Regions from separate parts of the Bradyrhizobium sp. BWC-3-1 genome, predicted to be linked through region 1. Evidence: predicted binding sites of a transcription regulator. Region 1 holds the regulator's gene; the other holds the start of a gene.
The links. Region 1 encodes PhoB, which activates phosphate uptake and scavenging genes when phosphate is short. Its sites were predicted from a motif close to TGTCATNNANCTGTCAT; they were not measured.
Positions count from the first base shown of each region.

Region 1 (3,225 bases):
TCCTTATGTACCGGCGTAAACGTTCGGGCGTTCAAGACGCGCCCGGCGAGCCTTAAGGGATTCTGGCGGCACGGGTTTTTGAAGGCTTAGGCATTCGCTGCGAGGCCCCAGGATGGCTGGCGCGCAGCGAGGGAAAGGGTGCAATGACGGTTTTGACCTGGTCCGATGATCGCGTCGAGCAGCTGAAAAAGCTCTGGGAGGCCGGACTTTCGGCCAGCCAGATCGCGGCGGAGCTCGGCAATGTGACCCGCAATGCCGTGATCGGCAAAGTGCACAGGCTCGGCCTTTCGGGCCGCGCCAAGAGCCCATCATCGGCAGCGCCGCGGCCGCGCAAGGCGCGCCCCGCGCAGCACATGATGCGGGTGAGCCGCCCGATCTCGCGCGGCAACACCGCGCTGGCGCAGGCCTTCGAGGTGGAGGCTGAGCCGGATCCGGTCACCTATGACAACGTGGTGCCGATGAGCCAGCGGCTGTCGCTGCTGGAATTGAACGAGGCGACCTGCCACTGGCCGGTCGGCGATCCCTCGAGCCCGGACTTCTTCTTCTGCGGTGGAAGGGCGCTGTCCGGACTGCCCTATTGCGCTCAGCACTCGCGCGTTGCGTACCAGCCGGCGTCGGATCGGCGCCGCGCACCGGTAAAGCCGGGTCCCCGTTAGTCGTCACGCGAAGACAGTTCAACAATTTCAGTGTCGTCCCGGCCTAGTGCGCAATTGCGCACAGGGGGCCGGGACCCATACTCCGAGCACGCAATAATCGTGCGGAAGGGGTCACTCCGAGTCTTCGCCAAACCACGTTCGGTGGTTATGGGCCCGGATCAGCGCTCGCTTCGCTCGCTTGTCCGGGACGACGGCTGAGAATGCAGGGACAGCTCGCCAACAAACAAGCCTGCAACCCTACACCTGCTCTGCCTTGGCAAACCGATCATCCAGCGCGTAGCCGGCGCCGCGGACGGTGCGGATCGGGTCCTGCTCGCGGCCGAGATTGAGCAGCTTGCGCAGGCGGCCGATATGCACGTCGACGGTGCGCTCGTCGATATAGATGTCGCGGCCCCAGACGCTGTCGAGCAGCTGTTCGCGCGAGAACACCCGTCCCGGGTGCTCCAGGAAGAACTCCAGCAGGCGATATTCGGTCGGACCGAGATCGATCGGCCGGCCCGAGCGCGCCACGCGGCGCTTGTCACGGTCGAGCTCGATGTCGCCAAAAGCAAGGACGGTGGCGAGGCGCTCCGGGCTCGCGCGCCGCAGCAGGCCTTTCACGCGCGCCAGCAGCTCCGGCACCGAGAACGGCTTGACGATGTAATCGTCGGCGCCGGTCGCAAGACCCCGCACCCGCTCGCTCTCCTCGCCGCGCGCGGTGAGCATGATGATCGGGAGCTGCTTGGTCTCGGGACGGGTGCGAAGCCGCCGACACAATTCGATGCCTGACAGGCCCGGCAGCATCCAGTCGAGCACGATCAGATCGGGGATGTGCTCCTTGAGGCGGGTGTCGGCGTCGTCGCCGCGCATCACCGTCTCGACGTCATAGCCGTCGCCTTCGAGGTTGTAGCGGAGAAGCTCGGTCAGGGCTTCCTCGTCCTCAACCACCATAATGCGTGCGCCCATCGGGTCGTCGCTCCTTAAATCTTCAGGTGTTCGGTACCGTGTTGGCAAAGGTCGTCATGTCGCCCTTCGGCCGCTTGTCGGTGATCGCCTGGCCCTCGATCATGTAGAACACGGTCTCGGCGATATTGGTGGCGTGGTCGCCGATCCGCTCGATGTTCTTGGCGCAGAACATCAAATGGATGCAGAACGAGATATTGCGCGGATCCTCCATCATGTAGGTGAGGAGTTCGCGGAACAGCGAGGTGCAGATGGCGTCGACTTCCTCGTCGCCCTTCCACACCGCCATCGCCGCCGGCAAATCATGCGCGGCATAGGCGTCCAGCACCGACTTGACCTGCTGCTGCACGAGGTCGGTCATGTGCTCGAGGCCGCGGAACAGCTTGAGCGGATGGAAGTCCGTCTCCAGCGCCGCAACCCGCTTGCCCATGTTCTTGGCGAGGTCGCCGATGCGCTCGAGATCGGTCGCGACGCGCATGGCGCCGACGATCTCGCGCAGATCGACCGCCATCGGCTGGCGGCGGGCGATGGTGAGCACCGCACGCTCCTCGATGCGCTTCTGCAGCGCGTCGAGCTCGGTGTCGATGGCGACGACGCGCTGGCCGAGCGGGACGTCGCGGCGGATCAGCGCGTCGACGGACTCGACGATCATGCGCTCGGCGATGCCGCCCATCTCGGCGACCAGGCGAGTGAGTTCCTGGAGGTCGGTGTCGAAGGCCTTTGCGGTATGTTCAGAACCCATGTCGCGTCTCCTAGCCGAACCGGCCGGTGATGTAATCCTGCGTGCGCCGATCGGACGGCGACGTGAAGATCTTGCTGGTGTCGTCGAACTCTATCAGCTCGCCGAGATACATGAAGGCGGTCTTGTCGGAGACGCGCGCCGCCTGCTGCATGTTGTGGGTGACGATCGCAATCGTGTAATCCTCGGACAGCTCCTGGATCAGCTCCTCGACCTTGGCGGTCGAGATCGGGTCGAGCGCCGAACAGGGTTCGTCGAACAGAATCACCTCGGGCCTCACCGCGACGGTGCGGGCGATGCAGAGGCGCTGCTGCTGGCCGCCGGAGAGCGACAGGCCGGAGGCGTTGAGCTTGTCCTTGACCTCGTTCCACAGCGCGCCGCCGCGCAGCGCCTTCTCGACGCGGCCGTCCATCTCGGACTTCGAGATCTTCTCATAGAGACGGATGCCGAACGCGATGTTCTCGTAGATCGTCATCGGGAACGGCGTCGGCTTCTGGAACACCATGCCGACGCGGGCGCGCAGCAAATTGAGGTCCAGCCTGGGGTCGAGAATGTTGGTCTGATCGAGCATGAGCTGACCGGTGGCGCGCTGGCCGGGATAGAGGTCGTACATCCGGTTGAAGATGCGCAGCAGGGTCGACTTGCCGCAGCCCGACGGACCGATGAACGCCGTAACGCGGTTGGCGCCGAGCGTCAGGTTGATGTTCTTCAGCGCATGGTGCTCGCCGTAATAGAAGTTCAGGTTACGCACGGTCACCTTGGGAGGCGCCTCGGGCAGCACCGCCGCATGCGGCAGTCCACCGGACGCGCTCATCGACACGGAAAGATCACTCATTTTGCGGTCCTCTCGGCGCCAAGGATGCGCGCGAAAATATTAAGGGCAAGAAC
Region 1 is NZ_CP136625.1:8,464,315-8,467,539, forward strand. Features, by position in the region: gene RX329_RS40470 (GcrA family cell cycle regulator) at 144-656, shown strand; gene phoB (phosphate regulon transcriptional regulator PhoB) at 894-1,601, opposite strand; gene phoU (phosphate signaling complex protein PhoU) at 1,624-2,340, opposite strand; gene pstB (phosphate ABC transporter ATP-binding protein PstB) at 2,351-3,172, opposite strand; gene pstA (phosphate ABC transporter permease PstA) at 3,169-3,225, opposite strand, start outside.

Region 2 (3,225 bases), 1.1 Mb from region 1:
TGGCCGCCGGGAATGTCCTTGAAGGTCGGGGACACCCGCCGCCGTACCCGCATCGCGCCGGTCTCGACCGGCTCGCTGGCGCCGAAGCGGGGCAGCGTCGCGCGGAAGGCGCGGACCAGGAAGATCGCCTCGATCAGATCGCCGCGCGCCTGCTTGATGGCGAGCGCCGCGAGCTCGCGATCATAGAGCGAGCCTTCGCTCATGACGCGGTCCACGGCGAGACCAAGCTGCTCGGAGATCTGGTCGAGCGAGATTTCCGGAACGCTTTGGTCGCCACGCCGCGCACTGGCGAGCAGGCGATGGGCGTTCTCGATGGCGCGTTCGCCGCCTTTGACTGCGACATACATGCTTAGCTTCCCTTGCTCACGACACGCGTGGTGCGCGGAATCGCAACCACGGCATCATTTGCGACCAGCACCACATCGATGCCGCGCGGAAACAGCGTTTCGTTGACGCGCAGGCGCTCGAACAGGTCGAACGGCTTAATCGAAGCCTGGAGCGTCGCGACACCGTCAATGCCGGGGCCGCGCAGCTCGAAGCTCCGCCCTCCGTCCAGACTCTCGACCTGCAGGATCAACGTGGTCGACCGATCCGGATATTCGCTGGTGCCGAGCGCGAAGCGCTCCAGCGAAGGCAGCGCCCCGCCGTCGCTGATCAGCGCGAAGCTGGCGATGGAAGAATCCTGCACCACCGGCGCACCAGTATGGAATTTCAGCCATTTCACGACGTCGGAAGTCTCATGCATGCGCGCATCGAGCCAGAGCGGCGTGTCGTGATCGAACAGCGTCAACGCGATCGCGGCCGTGCCGCGCATCATCACATGAGGCGCTCCTGATGTCGGCACGATGCGCTGGACCGACCCCGGCCGGGCCATCGCGTCCATGACCGAACGAAAGGTCGATTGCGCCGACAGCACCTTGTCGGCGAACCCGGGGGGCAGTTCCGCAATCGTGGTCATGATCTCACCCCTCACCGCGCACCATGGTATAGAAATCAACCTTCGTCGCGGCGGTCTGGGCCGCCACCTGCTTGCGCCTGACCATAAGCTGCTCACGCAACGGCGCGATAATGTCCCGCTCCACCGCGCCGGCGAAATCGCGGGACTGCACCAGGGCATCGCACAGCGCGATCAGCCGCGCCTTCTCGCCGTCGCGACCGAGCGTGTAGCCGAAACCGACCTCGCCGCTCGCAAGCCGCACCGCGGCGCGCGACACCGTGGCTTCACCGAGGTTGAACGGCGCACCGTCACCGCCGACCCGGCCGCGCAGCATGACGAGGCCGTTTTCCGGCGCGCGCAGATCCTGATGCGCCGGCAAAACGAGAGCGTCGAGGCGAGCGGCGATCTCGCCCGCCTCCGCGTGCGCCAGCACGGCCATTGCGGCCTTGCGCTGGGCTTGCTGATTATTGTGCTGGGTCACCGCATCCACCGACTTCTCTGCAGAACTTGCCGAATCCAAGTTGTCTATGATACTAGACAACTTGATACGGGAGCGCCATGACTGTTTCGTGACAAAGGCGTGATTTCTGGAGTAGCTTCCCGGCCACATGAGCATGCAGGACACAGCCTCCTCCGGCGTCGCGTTGTGGCGTCTCGTTGCCGACGGCATCGAGCGCGGCATCGCCGACGGCCGCTTTGCGGCGGGCGACAAGCTGCCGGGCGAGGTGGAGATCGCCGAAACCTATCGCGTCAACCGCCACACCGTGCGACGCGCGCTGGCCGCGCTTGCCGAGCGCGGCATCGTGCGGGCAGAACGCGGCAGCGGAACCTATGTCGAGGCGCAGAAGCTCGCTTATCCACTGCGCTCGCGGACCCGTTTCTCCGAGATCGTCGGCGCGGACGGCCGCGAACCGCATGGCCGGCTGATCGAGGCGTCCGCTGACGTTGCGACCCGCGAACTCGCGCGGGAGCTTGGCCTCAAGACCGGCGCACCGCTGGTCCGGATCGAGGCGATGCGCCTCGCCGACCGCACGCCGATCTGTGTCTCCACGACGTGGCTGTCGGCGCAGCTATTCCCGGCTGCGGGCGACGTCTTTGCCGCGACCCGCTCGATGACGAAATTGCTCGAGCATTACGGCGTCCGGGACTATCGCCGCGGCGCGACCCGGATCACCGCCGGTATCGTCGACGCAACCGACGCCGCACGGCTCGATCTGGCGCTGGGACGGCCGATCCTGGTGGTCGACGCCACCGATCACGATCTCGACGGCAAGCCGCTGGTGACCAAGCATTCGCGCTTTGCCGCGGAGCGGGTGGAATTTCTGGTGGAGAACGGGTGAACTGGCTGCCCTCTGCCCCTCTCCCCTTGCGGGAGAGGTGGCTCGCCGCGCTAGCGGCGAGACGGGTGAGGGGTTGCCTCCGCGCACTGATCTGAATTGAGGATGCAGACCCCTCATCCGGCGCTTCGCGCCACCTTCTCCCACAAGGGGAGAAGGAAGAAGGTTACGCCACCGCCCGCCGCCCGATAATCGCAAAACGCAATTTGCCCGAAACGAAATCGATCGCAGCGACTGCGACCAGGATCATCAGGATCAGGAACGACACCTTCTGCCATTCCAGCACGCGGATCTGCTCGGCGAGTTGGAGGCCGATGCCGCCGGCGCCGACGATGCCGATGATGGTGGCCGAGCGCGTGTTCGACTCGATGAAATAGAGCACCTGCCCCGCAATCACGGGCAAAACCTGCGGCAGCAGGCCGAAGCGAATCTCGTGCAGCGCGCTGCCGCCGGAGGCGCGGATGCCCTCGACCTGCTTCTGGTCGGCGCCCTCGATCGCCTCCGAGAACAGTTTTCCGAAGGCGCCGAAATCCGACACGGCGATGGCGAGCACGCCGGCAAACGGGCCGAGCCCGACCACGTTGATCCACACCAGCGCCCAGATCAACGTGTCGACGCCGCGAATCAAATCCAGGAAACGTCGGACCGGAAAGCGCAGCAGCTTTGATGGCACGACATTACGCGCCGCAAGAAGACTGACCGGCAGTGCGAACAGCGCGGCGAGCGTTGTGCCGAGCAGCGCGATCGACAGCGTCTCGCCCAGCGCCTTCAGATAGACCGGCAGCGACGAGCCGGGATCCGGCGGGATCATCATCAGGCTGATCCAGCCGAGCTGGTTGAGGCCCGCGACGAACCGCGACGGCGAGAAGTCGAGATCGACGAGGCCGTAAATCAGGATCGCGAGCGCCGCGACGCTCATCGCCGGCATGGCGAGCCGCGCCGAGGCCGGCC
Region 2 is NZ_CP136625.1:751,287-754,511, reverse strand. Features, by position in the region: gene RX329_RS03620 (carbon-phosphorus lyase complex subunit PhnI) at 1-347, opposite strand, end outside; gene phnH (phosphonate C-P lyase system protein PhnH) at 350-958, opposite strand; gene phnG (phosphonate C-P lyase system protein PhnG) at 963-1,427, opposite strand; gene phnF (phosphonate metabolism transcriptional regulator PhnF) at 1,546-2,277, shown strand; gene phnE (phosphonate ABC transporter, permease protein PhnE) at 2,441-3,225, opposite strand, start outside.
Region 2: a site for PhoB is predicted at 1,496-1,512, ahead of phnF (phosphonate metabolism transcriptional regulator PhnF). Genes of this name have one in related genera too.